DNA from 2 places in the Caballeronia sp. LZ029 genome. Region 1 is predicted to be linked to the other one. Evidence: predicted binding sites of a transcription regulator. Region 1 holds the regulator's gene; the other holds the start of a gene.
What was found. Region 1 encodes FNR, which switches genes on or off when oxygen is low (the NO sensors DNR and NnrR bind a similar motif). Its sites were predicted from a motif close to TTGATNNNNATCAA; they were not measured.

Region 1 (6,895 bases):
GGCTCACAAAGCTTATGGCGAGCGCAGGACATAGCCTCGGCTCGGCCCTCACGTTCGTGCTCGTCCTGAACTTCGGCGCGATGATCGGTGCGATCGGCGGCGGATGGCTCGCCGACCGCTTCAACATCAAGTACGTCCTCATCGCGATGTACGCGCTCGCGGCCATCTCTATCAGCCTGCTGGGCGTGAAGGTTCCGATCGGCGTGCTGTTCTTCCTCGTCGGGCTGGCGGGGGCATCGACCATCGGCACGCAGATCGTCACCTATGCGTTTGCCGGCCAGTTCTATCCGATGGCCATTCGATCGACGGGCATCGGCTGGGCGTCGGGCATCGGGCGCAGCGGTGCGATTCTCGCGCCCATCGTGATCGGCTTTCTCGTGAGCCGCGCGTTGCCGCTTCAGCAGAACTTCGTCGCGATTGCCATTCCTGGCGTTATCGCGATGCTGGCGGTATGCCTGATCGATTCGCGCCGATCACCGCAGAAGGCCGGCGCTATCCCCGCTGCGCAAGCCGATCCGGTTTGAAGCAATTGCACGAGCGCGCGCCGCAATCATTCCTTTCGGGGTTTGGGCTGCCGGGGCTTCTGTGGCTCGGACGGGGCGCCGCGTTGCGTCGGCGCCCTCGTGCATGCATCCGGCGGCGTGGAATAAGGCACGTCGTCGCAACAGCACGCGTAGACCGGAAAGCCGTACGCGTTCGTGCGGACGATGGTCGTCGGCCCGTGCAGCGGGCATACCGCTTTCATGGCGCCTCCTGAAATCCGATAGTCGACGTCTCTATCGTACACGGCGCACATCAATGCGACATCAGCACCGGCACGGTCATCGATTGCAGGAAGGTGCGCGTCGCGCCGCCGAGCACGAGTTCGCGCCAACGCGCATGACCGTAGCCGCCCATTACGACGAGATCCGCGCCGAGATCGGCGGCGCGCGATAGGAGGATGTCGCCCGCCGATGCATCCGCGCCGCTCGCGGCCGACACGATATCGACCTCCACGCCATGCCGCGCGATGCACGCGGCGATGTCCGCGCCCGCGATGCGTTCGTCCGCTTTCTCATCGACCCTGACGATGGTCGCGCGCCCGGCCGCCTTCAGCAACGGCAACGCGTCGTGGACCGCGCGGGCGGCTTCGCGGCCGCCATCCCACGCGATCATCGGAAACCGGCCGATGGAGGGAAAGAAACCGGTGCAGGGCACGAGCAGGACCGGACGTCCCGCGGACAGGATGAGATTTTCGCGAAAGCCGTCGCCGATATAGGACTCGGGATCGGAGGGATCGTCCTGGCCCGCGATCACGAGATCGGCGCAGCGCGCGTGATGCGGCACCGCATGATCCGCCGGTTCGCCCGGCGCGAGCCATTCGCCCGATACGCCCGCACGGTTCAGCTCCGCGTGAAAGAGCCGTTCCAGCGCGCCGGCCTGTTCGCGGCGCACGGCCGCCCGCGCTTCGTAATAGGCGGCGGTGCCGGCCATCACATTGAACGCGCGCGCGTTCGGCTCGAAAACCGAAAAGAGGCCGATTACATACGCGTCGAACTGCCTCGCGAGTTGCAGCGCGGTTTCCAGACGGGGATGGGCGCGCACGCTCGTATCGAGGTGCACGAGGATGGTCTTGTAGCTCATCGAATGACTCCTGGAGTCCGCTGAGAGTTGATGGCCCCGAGTCTAAGGAGACGCCGCCATTGTTCGCTTGACTCAGATCAACGGAAGCGGGGTCGCGCGCCGATGCGCTTGCGCTTGATTCAGGTCAATTGCGCAGACAAGCACCGCGATAGAGTGAGTGCGTTGGCCGCGCCGTGTGCGCGAACGCATCGCACAGACGTGAAGGACGAAAGACGATGTACCGCAATATCCTGGTTGCGCTCGATGGCAGTGAATGCTCGCAACGCGCGCTCGACGAAGCGATCCGTATCGGCGCGCTCGCCAGGGTGAACATCGTCTTCGTCATCGACGTGGCCGCGCTTTCGTCGTATCCCGCGCAGTATCGCGTGAGCGTGCGCGAGGACGGCACGCGCACGCTGGAGATCGCGTATGCGCGTGCAATCGCGGCCGGCATCGACTGCGAAACCGAACTGGCCGAGACGCGCAACGTGACCGACACCATCGCGAAATGCCTGCAGCGACGCGCGGCGCAGATGCCCGCCGATCTCGTCGTGATGGGCACGCATGGCCGGACCGGATTGCGGCGGCTTGCGCTCGGCAGCGTCGCCGAAGCTTTCGTCAGACGCTCGACGTGTCCCGTGCTGCTGATGCGGGCGCCGAATGGTGAGGGCAAGGATGGGTGAAGATCAGCGGCCTGACAGGAGAAACAATCACATGGGCCTCGGAATGCAGATCGCCTACCTCGGCTTTTCCGGCTCGAACGTGATCGAACGGGAAGCGGGCGTCGAACTCGTGCGGCTTGCGGGCGTCGCGACGGATATCGTCGATTGCCGCCTCACGATCAAGGCCTGTCCCGACCCGTCAGGGCAACCCGTTTACGACGCGCAACTCGTGCTCCTCACGTGCGACGCCGAGCAGGTCACGGTGCAACGCCATGCCGACGCCGACCCGACCGTGGCGATGCATCACGCCTTCGACGACGCCGTGCGGATCCTGCGCGAGCGGTATTGATCCAGATCAATACGCAGCGCGATTTCATGGCAGAGACTCAGTGGATATGCGCCGCAGGTCGAAACCATTGCGAGGTATCGGCATGAACATCACCTTTCCCAGCCAGCCGCCCGTCTATCAGGGCGATGTCCCTTCACTCACGTTCGCCGCCTTCGCCGATGGCGAGCGCATCGCGTGCACCATTTCCGCCGAGGCGCTGGAAGATCACTTCGGCGCGGCGTCGTGGCGGGAGGAAGATTTACAGCAGGCTTTCGAGAGCCATCGCTCGTCGATCGAAGGGGCCGCCGAGCATGTGCTGAGCCGCGTCGGCGGTACATCGGTCATGCTGCGCAGCGGATTTTTCCGCTTCCGCCAGGCGCGCGCTCAGACTTCTTCCAGCCGGGCCTGATCGAGAATCCGCACGTCGCGGCCACGCGCATCGATCACGCCCGCTTTCTGCAGCCTGGAGAACATGCGGCTGACGGTTTCGATCTTCAGGCCGAGATAGCTGCCGATTTCCTCGCGCGTCATGCGCAGGACGAACTGCGCCGGCGAATAGCCGCGCGCTTTCATGCGCGTCGAGAGATTGAGCAGGAACGCCGCGACGCGCTGCTCCGCCGTCATCGTGCCGAGCATCATCATGAGGTTGGATTCGCGCACGATTTCACCGCACATCACGCGATGTACGTGATGCTGGAGCGCCCTGACTTCGCGGCACAGCAATTCGAGCAGGTCGAACGGAATGATGCAGACGACGCTGTCTTCCAGCGCGATCGCATCGCACGTGTGACGATCGGCGCTCACGCCGTCGAGCCCGAGCGCATCGCCCGGCAGATGAAAACCCGTGACCTGCTCGTGGCCTTCTCGGTGCATGACGACGGTCTTGAAGCAGCCGCTGCGCACCGCGTAGAGACTCTGGAACGGATCGCTGCAACGGAAGAGCGTTTCGCCGCGACGCACGGAACGCGTCGAGCAGATGATCGCGTCGAGGCGTTCGTATTCGACCGGCGATAGATCGGACGGCATGCAGATGCGCTGCATCGAGCATGTCGAACAGCGTGTGGTCGTGCGCTTTGCGTCGGCTCGCGCGCCGAGCGTGTCTGCGCTCGCGGGAATCATGCTGCGCCTCCTGTCGGGCGGATCGCGCATCGATGCGCGATCCTGAATGCCACGCATCGAATTATTGAGCGCTTCATCTCGAAAATAAATCGGCGCAGGCGGATCGTGCTGTAGGCGTTCGGGAAGCCGTGTAGGGAAAGGCTGACAGGCGTCGATCGGGATCAGGCGCCGTCGTCGTCGAAAAGTTGATGGCGCATGGCGTAGCGCACGAGCGCGGCTTCGTGCGGCATGCGCATCTTGTCGAGGATGCGCGCCTTGTAGGTGCTGACGGTCTTCGCGCTCACGCACAGCGCCTCGCCGATATCGCTGATCGATTCGCCCGCGCACAGCCGCCGGAACACCTCGAACTCGCGGTTCGACAGGCGCTGATGCGGCAGCGCGTCGGCGGGTTCGCTGAGGCTCTGCGCGAAGCGTTCGGCCATCGCGAGGCTCACGTAGACGCCGCCCGACGCGACCTTGCCGACCGCCGCGACCAGTTCCGCGCTCGCGCTTTCCTTGGTGATGTATCCCGACGCCCCCGCCTTGAAGGCGCGCGCGGCGTATTGCTGTTCGGCGTGCATGGTGAGCACGAGAATGCGCATGTCGGGCTTTTCGTCCTTGATCTGCTTGAGCAGGTCGAGGCCGCCGCGCCCCGGCATCGAGAGATCGAGCACGAGGACGTCGGCATCGGTCGCGCGTGCGAGCGCGAGGGTGGCGGGTCCGTCGCTCGCTTCGCCGGCGACCTCGAAGCCGTGTGCGTTCGCGAGAATGTGGCGCAGGCCGTCGCGCACGAGTGCATGGTCATCGGCAATCAGCACTCTTATCGTCATCGATGCGATTCCTTTTGTCGATCGACTCGCGCGGAGTTCGAGTTTACCGACGACAGCCTCGTAGCGCTTGACTCAAGTCAAGGGAGGCCGTCGGCGGCGCGATACCCGAGCGGAATCTCCACGCGAATGCGAAAGCCTTCGCCGGGCGCGCTGCGAAACGCGATGACGCCGCCCAGTTGACGCACGCGCTCGCCCATGCCGAGCAGGCCGAACGCGCCGGCGGCGCGGCCGCGCGTGACATCGGCGCCGCAACCGTCGTCTTCTATGGTCAGCGTGCAGCGCGACTGCGTGCAGACGATCGCGATGCGCGCCTCGCTGGCCCGCGCATGGCGCACGATGTTCGTGAGCGCTTCCTGAACCAGCCGGAAGACCGAGGTGGAGGCGGTCGTGTCGAATCCGTCTTCCTCGCCTTCGAGATCCAGAAGAATCGTCAGATCGTAGCGGCGGCGAAAGTCGCAGGCGAGCCAGTCGATGGCGGCGAAGAGACCGAGGTCGTCGAGCACGGGCGGGCGCAGGCCTGCCGCGATGCGCCGCACCGATCCGATGATCGTGTCGATCTGCGCGAGCGATTGCTTCGCGATATGCGCATCGTGCGCGCCGGTGTCGAGAAGGGAGATCTGCATCTTCAGCGCGGCGAGTTGCTGGCCGAGATCGTCGTGCAGTTCGCGGGCGATCGACGCGCGCTCGTTTTCGAGCGCGCTCTGCACGTGCGCGGAGAGTTCGCGCGCGTGTTGCAGTTCGGTGAGCCGCAAGCGGTCGGTCATGTCGCGCGTGACCTTGGCGAAGCCGAGCAGATTGCCGTGCGCGTCGTGCAGCCCGGTGATGACGACATTCGCCCAGAAGCGGCTCGCATCCTTGCGAATGCGCCAGCCTTCGTCCTCGACGCGCCCGGCCTGCGCCGCTATCGCGAGTTCGCTTTGCGGTTTGCCTGCCGCGATGTCCTCGGGCGGATAGAAGACGGAAAAATGACGGCCGACGATTTCCCGCGCGTCATAGCCCTTGATCCTTTTTGCGCCGTTGTTCCATGTCGCGACGTTGCCGTGCGCGTCGAGCAGGAAGATCGCATAGTCTTCGACGGCCTCAACGAGAAGCCGGAACGACGCATCCGTCTGCAGCGAGGGCGAGAGCGGCGCGCGGGGATCGTCGGGTTCGGTCGCGGGTGCGTTCGTCATCGTTGCAAGGGGCAGGCGCGCAGGCAACGTGCGACGCGTTGCAATGCTATTGCGTAGTCAGCCGGAAAGGCGGCATGGGCAGTTCGTCGCCGTCGAGAAAGGCGGTCGCGCAGCGCACCGCGAAACCGAGCGCGCCATCCTTGCTTGCGAACGCGCCGAGATTGCCGAGCGAGGTGGCGTGGCCGTCCTCTTCCAGAATCGATGCGGTCGCGACGAACGCATTGCCCACACGAGTGGCGGAGGGCTGAAAGGCCGCTCCCCGATGATAGATGATCATAGGTTTGACTTGTCGGAATGGTCGGAGGCGCGGGCGGCGTGCGTGCCGCGAAGTGCGCCCGGGATCAGGCGTGCTGGTCAACGCGGGCGCCGCTCGAATGGCGCGGGTGCTGCATGGACTGCCGGTGATCGATTTCGGCCATGCCATATGCAAACGCGTAGCGGACCGCGCCGGTCGCGCTGGCGAATTCGCCGAGCATGCCGCTCGAGCGGCGCGTGCCGTCCGGCTCCCGGACGATGAGCATCGCCGCATAGCGGTCCTGCTCCAGCACGGCGGTCGCGCTCAGCACATGGCCTTTGTAGATGACATTTTCTGATTGGGTCATCGTTCTCTCAGGTTCTATGTTTTCGATGAAGCGGCACTTGTGATGCCCTTCATTCCGTAAGCAATAAGCCTAACCGTTCAATTTTTGTCGGCTTATCCGATTTAAGCTTTTTTACTTTTCTCCGGCGTGTGCTTAACTCAGAGGGAAGGGCGCGCCGAGCGAAACCGACTGGTCCGCCAAATCATAGCCGTCCCCCGACGATCTTTTCCCGTATTAAGCCGCCGCAGACAATAATCGCGAGCACCGGGGACCGGCCGCTCGTCCCGAAACGGAGATCCGCAGATGAAAGGGCATTTATCGGTTGGCGTGACCGCAGTTGCCATTGCAGCGATCATCGGCGGATGCAGCGGAGGCAGTTCCAGCTCCGATCCGTCCGCGACTTCCGGAGGCGCGGCGTCGGCATCATCGCCGGCCGCGGCGTCGAGTCCCGCGACGCCGGTATCGCCGGCATCGTCGGCGTCACCCGCATCGTCGGCATCGCCGGCAAGCGGCGCGAGCGCACCGTCCGGCGCGAGCACGCCCGCGACGACCCGGCCGTCCGCATCGACGCCGATGGACGTCACCACGTATCACAACGACATCCGCCGCACCGCGCAGCAGC
Region 2 (6,895 bases), 400 kb from region 1:
GCCGAGATGCTTGCCGCCGATCTCCGCGAACTTCTTTGCGATCGCCTTGTAGATTTCCCAGTCGCTCTTGCTTTCCCACAACGGCTGCACCGCCTCCGACAACGGATGAATGAACGGATGCATGTCCGACGTGTTCAGGTCGTTCTTCTCGTAGAACGTCGCGCTCGGCAACACGATGTCGCCATACAGGCACGTCGTGCTCATGCGGAAATCGAGCACGGTCAGCAGATCGAGCTTGCCTTCGGCGGCGTCGCGCACGTTCACTTCGCCGGGCTTGATCGCATCGACTTCGTCGGCGAACAACGCGTTCTGCGTGCCGAGGAGATACTTCAGGAAGTATTCGTGCCCTTTGCCTGAGCTGCCGAGAATGTTCGAACGCCACACGAACATGTTGCGCGGAAAGTTCGCCGGATTATCGGGATCGTCGCAAGCGAAGTCGAGCGCGCCCGACTTCAATTGTTCCACCGTGTATTCGATCGGATCGCGGCCCGCGCGCTTCGCGGCATCGACGATATCGAGCGGATTAGCGCCGAGCTGCGGCGCCGACGGCAGCCAGCCCATGCGTTCCGACTTCGCATTCATGTCGAGCATCGAGAGGTTCTCGTAGCGCGATTTGTCGGCGGTCGGTCCGAGAATCTCGTCCACGGCCACTTTCTCGTGGCGCCACTGGCTTGTGTGGTTATAGAAGAACGACGTGCCGTTCATCTGACGCGGCGGGCGCGACCAGTCGAGCGCGAACGCGAGCGGCGCCCAGCCGAATTGCGGACGCAGCTTTTCCTGGCCCACGTAATGCGCCCAGCCGCCGCCGCTCTTGCCGATACAGCCGCACATCATCAACAGATTGATGATGCCGCGATAGATCATGTCGTTGTGATACCAGTGATTCAACGCCGCGCCGACGATCACCATGCTCTTGCCCTGCGTGCGGTCCGCGTTATCCGCGAACTCGCGCGCCACCTGGATGACGAGATGGCGCGGCACCGTGGTGTGCTTTTCCTGCCATGCGGGCGTGTAGGGAATGTCGTCATCGTAGGACGTGGCGACGTTCGCGCCGCCCAGACCCTGATCCACGCCGTAGTTCGCCAACTGCAAGTCGTACACGGTCGCGACGCGAGCGCTCGCGCCATCCGCGAGCATGATGCGCTTCACGGGCACGCGGCGCGCCAGCAACGCGTCATGTTCCGCGCCGAAGTACGGGAAACTCACATCCACCACTTCGTCGTGCGCCCCGATGAGCGACAAGCGCGGATCGATATCGCGGCCCGAGCCGCCGTCCTTCTGTTCGAGATTCCAGCGCCCGACCTTCGCGCCGTCGTCGTGATTCGACTCGCCCCAGCGAAAGCCGATCGTGCCGTTCGGCGCGACGATCTCGCCGCTCGTCTCGTCGATGACGAGCGTCTTCCATTGCGGATTGTTCGCCTCGTCGAGATCGTTCTGCAATTGCGATGCGCGCAGGAAATGATCGGGCACGAGCGTGCCTTCGTGTTCGCGTAGCACGACGAGCATCGGCATGTCGGTATAGCGCTTCACGTAATCGCGGAAGTACGCGGACTTGCCCGTGGCGTGAAACTCCTTCAGCACGACATGGCCCATCGCCATGGCGAGCGCGGCGTCGGTGCCCTGCTTCGGCGCGAGCCAGATGTCGCCGAACTTCACCATTTCGCCATAATCCGACGACACCGCGACCGTCTTCGTGCCCTTGTAGCGCACCTCCGTGTAGAAGTGCGCGTCCGGCGTGCGCGTTTGCGGCACGTTGGAGCCCCACACCATCAGGTACGTGGAGTTGTACCAGTCGGCCGATTCGGGCACGTCGGTCTGCTCGCCCCAGATTTGCGGCGATGCCGGCGGCAAGTCGCAATACCAGTCGTAGAAGGACAGACACGCGCCGCCGATCAGGCTCAGATAGCGCGCGCCGGCGGCGTAGGAAACCATCGACATCGCGGGAATCGGCGAGAAACCGATCACGCGATCCGGACCGTACTTGCCGATTGTGTAAGCATTCGCCGCCGCGATGATCTCGCTCGCAGTGTCCCAGTCCGCGCGCACGAAGCCGCCGAGGCCGCGCACGCTCTTGTAGCGCTTCGCCTTCTCCGGGTTCTCGCAGATCGATGCCCACGCCGCGACCGGATCGAGCGTCTTGCGCGCCTCGCGCCACATCTCGACGAGACGGCCGCGAATCATCGGATGCTTCACGCGCTGCGCGGAATACACGTACCAGCTATACGATGCGCCACGCGGACAGCCGCGCGGTTCGTGATTCGGCAGATCGGGACGCGTGCGCGGATAGTCCGTCTGCTGCGTTTCCCACGTGATCAGACCGTTCTTGACATAGACCTTCCATGAGCAGGATCCCGTGCAGTTCACGCCGTGCGTGGAGCGCACGATCTTGTCGTGCTGCCAGCGGCTGCGGTAGGCGTTTTCCCACTTGCGGTCTTCGTTCACGACCGCGCCATGTCCGTTCGCAAACGTGGACTTGACGCGCGACATGAACTTCAGCCGATCCAGAAAGTGACTCATCCGTTTCTCCGTGCGTAGCGGCCATGCGCCGCCACGAATACATTGATTCGAGTGTAGAGACGCGATGCCCGCGCGCCCATTCCCCGAAAGGAGCGATCGATGCGCGTCATGAGGACTAGCGCGTCTACGCCTTTCGGACTAGCTCAGCACGGCATGTCCGCGTTGCGGCGCGCATAGCAGACCCAGGTGACCACCGCGCACACCGCGTAGAACGCGATGAAGCACCAGAGCGCGGCGGCGGGCGAGCCGGTCATGCTCATCGACGTGCCGAAGCTGCGCGGGATGAAGAAGCCGCCATACGCGCCGATCGCGCCCGCGAATCCCAGCACCGCGGCCGATTCCTTGCCCGCTTCGTGCAGCGCCTGCTTCCTGATCGCGTCGGTCTTGCCTTCGGCTTCGCGCTGCTTCTGCGTGAGAAAGATCACGGGGATCATGCGGAACGTCGAGCCGTTGCCGATTCCCGTCAGCGCGAACAGTGCGATGAACATGGCGAGGAAGCCCGCGAAGCTGCCGTCCGAACCGTCGTGCGGGAGAAACGCCATCACGCCGAACACCGCCGCGATCATCGCGATGAAGGTCCACAATGTGACGCGCGCGCCGCCGAGGCGGTCGGAGATCCAGCCGCCGACAGGACGCGTCAACGCGCCCGCGAGCGGCCCGAGAAACGCGTAGGCCGTCGGGTTGATCGACGGAAACTCGGCTTTCGTCAGCAGCGCGAGGCCCGCCGAGAAGCCGATGAAGGAGCCGAACGTGCCGATATAGAGCAGACACATGAGCCAGTTGTGCTTGCGCCTGAAAATGACGGCCTGTTCCGCGAACGATGCCTTCGCGTCCGCGATATCGTTCATCCCGAACCACGCCGCGAACGCTGAGATCACGATGAACGGCACCCAGATGAAACCCGCGTTCTGCAGCCAGATGCTGTGCTCGACGCCGTTCAACACATAGGTCTGGGTCTCGCCGGCGAGCGAGCCGAACACGCTTGCGGAAATGACGAGAGGCGTCACGAACTGCACGACCGACACACCGAGATTGCCGATGCCCGCGTTCATGCCGGTCGCGAAACCCTTCTTCGCTTTGGGAAAGAAGAAGCTGATGTTCGCCATCGACGAACTGAAGTTCGCGCCGCCGAGGCCGCACAAAAGCGCGAGCACGAGCAGCATCGAATAGCTGGTCGAGGGGTCGCGCAGCGCGACGCCCATGCCGATCGCCGGAATCAGGAGACTTGCCGTCGAGAACGCCGTGAAACGCCGGCCGCCGAAGATCGGCACGAGGAACGAATAGAAGATGCGCAGCGTCGCGCCCGATAGCGCGGGCAACGCGGTGAGCCAGAACAACTGGTCCTTCGTGAAGTGAAAGCCGCCTTTGTCGAGACTGACGACCACCACGCTCCACAGCGACCACACCGTAAAGGCCAGCGCCAGTGCGGGAATCGAAATCCAGAGGTTGCGGCGGGCAACCGATTCTCCCGTTTCGCGCCAGAAGGCGGCGTTCTCGGGCTCCCATCGGGTGAGCAGGTATCTTGATGACATGACTAGTGTTTGGATTGAAACGTGAAGTGCATGCAGATGAGACTGACGGCGGTCGCGCCGAACATCAGCATGAAACAGGTGGTGCGCACGCCGGTGAGATCGACGAGCGCGCCGAAAAGAATCGGCAACAGGAAGCCGGCGAGACCGCCCGCGAGTCCGACGACGCCCGACACCGCGCCGATGTTCGCGGAGAACTCATCCGAGACGAACTTGAACACCGACGCCTTGCCGACCGCCATCGCAACGCCGACGACGAACATCAGCGCGGTGTAGGCGACCGGTCCCGTCTCGATGTGGAACGTGCGTGGACCGTCCTTCGCTTGGACGACGAAGTCCGTCACCGGATAGCTCAGCAGGAAGAAGCACGCGAGCGCGATCCACATGACGATCCATGTGGTGCGATACGCGCCGAAGCGGTCGGACATCCAGCCGCCGAGCGCGCGCAGCATGCCGCCCGGAAGCGAGAAGCAGGCGGCGAGGAACGCGGCATGTTCGATGCCGAAGCCGTACTGATTCACGTAGTACTGCGGCATCCACAGTGCGAGCCCGACATAGCCGCCGAACACGACCGAGTAGTACTGCGCGTAACGCAGCACGCGACGGTCTTTCAGCACGGCCATCTGCGCGGCAAGGCCGGGCGCGCCGGCGCTGCGATGCGCGGGGTTCGACGTCGACACGAACCAGAAGATCAGCGCGGTGACGAGCATCGCGATGGAATAGACCTTCGGCACGATCGTCCACGTGCCCGCCGCGAGAATCAGCACGGGCGCGACGAACTTGGTGAGCGCGGCGCCCGAGTTGCCCGCGCCGACGATGCCCATCGCGAGACCCTGACGCGACTTCGGGAACCAGCGCGCGACATACGGCGTGCCCACGGAAAACGATGCTCCCGCGATACCGACGAGCAAGCCGAGCACGAGGAATTGCCAGAGTTCGGTGGCGTAGCCGATCAGCCAGATCGGTATGACGGTGGCGACCATCGTGCAGAAGAACACGGGGCGGCCGCCGAAGCGGTCGGTCCGGATGCCGAGCGGCACGCGCAACAGCGAGCCCGTGAGCACGGGCGTCGCGGCGATGAGGCCGAACTCGGTATCGGTGAGATGCAACTGCTTCTTGAGGGGAATGCCGAGGATCGCGAAGACCATCCAGACCGCGAAGCAGATCGTGAATGCGAACGTGCTGGCGCCGACCACACGCCAGGCGCGCGTGTCGGCCGATGCTTTGGATTCGAAGTGTGTGTCGACGACGCTCATCGTCCTTCCCTTGTCGTTGCTGCTTTATCGACAAGGGTAAGGAACGTCGCGCGAGACGCCTATCCGTCATGCGGATGCGGCGACGTCGTGCCGCTAGTCAGTGCGGCGTAGTTCGGATGGGTTAGCGGGTTCGCGTTTCAAGTCGTTTGCGAAGCCAGCGCGATGCAGCGACCGGCGTCTCGTGAGGCGGATGGACCCGCACCCAGCCACGTTTTATGACACCCGCGACGTCAACCATTCGTTGTAGACTCTCCTACCCTTTCGGATCACTCCGGAAGAGTGATATCGCGCGCGACACCCTGTCGCATCAGCTTGATCTGAAACAATTTTCCAAACATTCGCGCCATCGCGATAAATCGCGCGTGGCATGATCCTGACGCGGCGCAGAGCCGTGCAGTGGCGTTCTTCCCGGGACGCTTCGATCATAGAAACCAGCGAATGCAATGAATGAAAATACCCAACGTTTAGCAGTGCCATTGTTATCGGGGCTGATAGCCAGTGTCGGTCTTTCGGGATGCAAGCTGGAGGTTTTGGACTCGAAAGGCGTGATCGGCGCAGCGGAATCCTCGCTGATCGCCACCGCGACTTACACCATGCTTCTGGTCGTCGTTCCGGTGATTCTGCTCACCCTGTTCATCGCATGGCGCTATCGGGCGTCCAACAAGAACGCCACCTACGCGCCGAAGTGGGCGCACTCCACGGCCATCGAAGTCGTGGTCTGGATCATCCCCGCGATCATCATCCTGTACCTCGGCATCCTCACGTGGAAGTCCACGCACGAGCTCGATCCGTACAAGCCGCTGGAATCCAGCGTCAAGCCGATCAACGTCGAAGTCGTGGCGCTCGACTGGAAGTGGCTGTTCATCTATCCGGATCTGGGCGTGGCGTCGGTGAATCAGCTCGCGTTTCCGGTGGGCACGCCGGTGAACTTCCGCATCACGTCGGATTCGGTGATGAACTCGTTCTTCATCCCGGAACTCGGCGGCCAGATCTACGCGATGGCCGGCATGCAGACGAAGCTGCATCTCCTGACCGATCACGCGGGCGACTACGCGGGCATTTCGGCGAACTACAGCGGCAAGGGCTTCTCCGACATGAAGTTCCGCGCGCTGGCCATGTCCAACGCCGACTTCGACGCGTGGCTCAAGCAAGTCAGAAACGCGCCCGAGGCATTGAGCATGGACGTCTACACCGGCGTCGCGCGCCCGAGCGAGAAGGTTGCCGTGCGCTACTTCTCGACCGTCGATCCGAAGCTCTTCAGCAACATCGTCGCGAAGTACAACTACGGCAACTCGGTCGTAGGCGCAAATTGTGTAACAAAGGGGTAAGCCATGTTCGGCAAATTAACGCTTGAGGCGATCCCGTACCACGAGCCCATCATCATGGGGGCGACCGTCTTCATGGCGATCCTCGCACTCGGTACGGTCGCCCTTCTCACCAAACTCGGCAAATGGGGCTGGCTCTGGCGCGAGTATCTGACTTCGGTCGATCACAAGCGCATCGGCGTCATGTATCTCGTCGTCGCCGGGCTGATGCTCGTGCGCGGCTTCGCCGACGCCGTCATGATGCGCCTGCAACAGGCCATCGCGCTCG

Region 2: cyoA (ubiquinol oxidase subunit II) is a predicted target of FNR. The motif match lies at 5,615-5,628, and genes of this name have one in related genera.

The regions. Positions count from the first base shown of each region.
Region 1 covers NZ_JARUXO010000003.1:21,419-28,313, forward strand. The annotation lists gene QCE73_RS19510 (MFS transporter) at 1-524, shown strand, start outside; gene QCE73_RS19515 (universal stress protein) at 796-1,623, opposite strand; gene QCE73_RS19520 (universal stress protein) at 1,839-2,285, shown strand; gene QCE73_RS19525 (hypothetical protein) at 2,317-2,613, shown strand; gene QCE73_RS19530 (DUF1488 domain-containing protein) at 2,696-3,001, shown strand; gene fnr (fumarate/nitrate reduction transcriptional regulator Fnr) at 2,977-3,711, opposite strand; gene QCE73_RS19540 (response regulator transcription factor) at 3,873-4,520, opposite strand; gene QCE73_RS19545 (PAS domain-containing sensor histidine kinase) at 4,598-5,692, opposite strand; gene QCE73_RS19550 (hypothetical protein) at 5,739-5,969, opposite strand; gene QCE73_RS19555 (hypothetical protein) at 6,034-6,294, opposite strand; gene QCE73_RS19560 (pyrrolo-quinoline quinone) at 6,577-6,895, shown strand, end outside.
Region 2 covers NZ_JARUXO010000003.1:420,378-427,272, forward strand. The annotation lists gene QCE73_RS21280 (nitrate reductase subunit alpha) at 1-2,517, opposite strand, end outside; gene QCE73_RS21285 (NarK family nitrate/nitrite MFS transporter) at 2,661-4,049, opposite strand; gene QCE73_RS21290 (nitrate/nitrite transporter) at 4,052-5,302, opposite strand; gene cyoA (ubiquinol oxidase subunit II) at 5,746-6,630, shown strand; gene cyoB (cytochrome o ubiquinol oxidase subunit I) at 6,634-6,895, shown strand, end outside.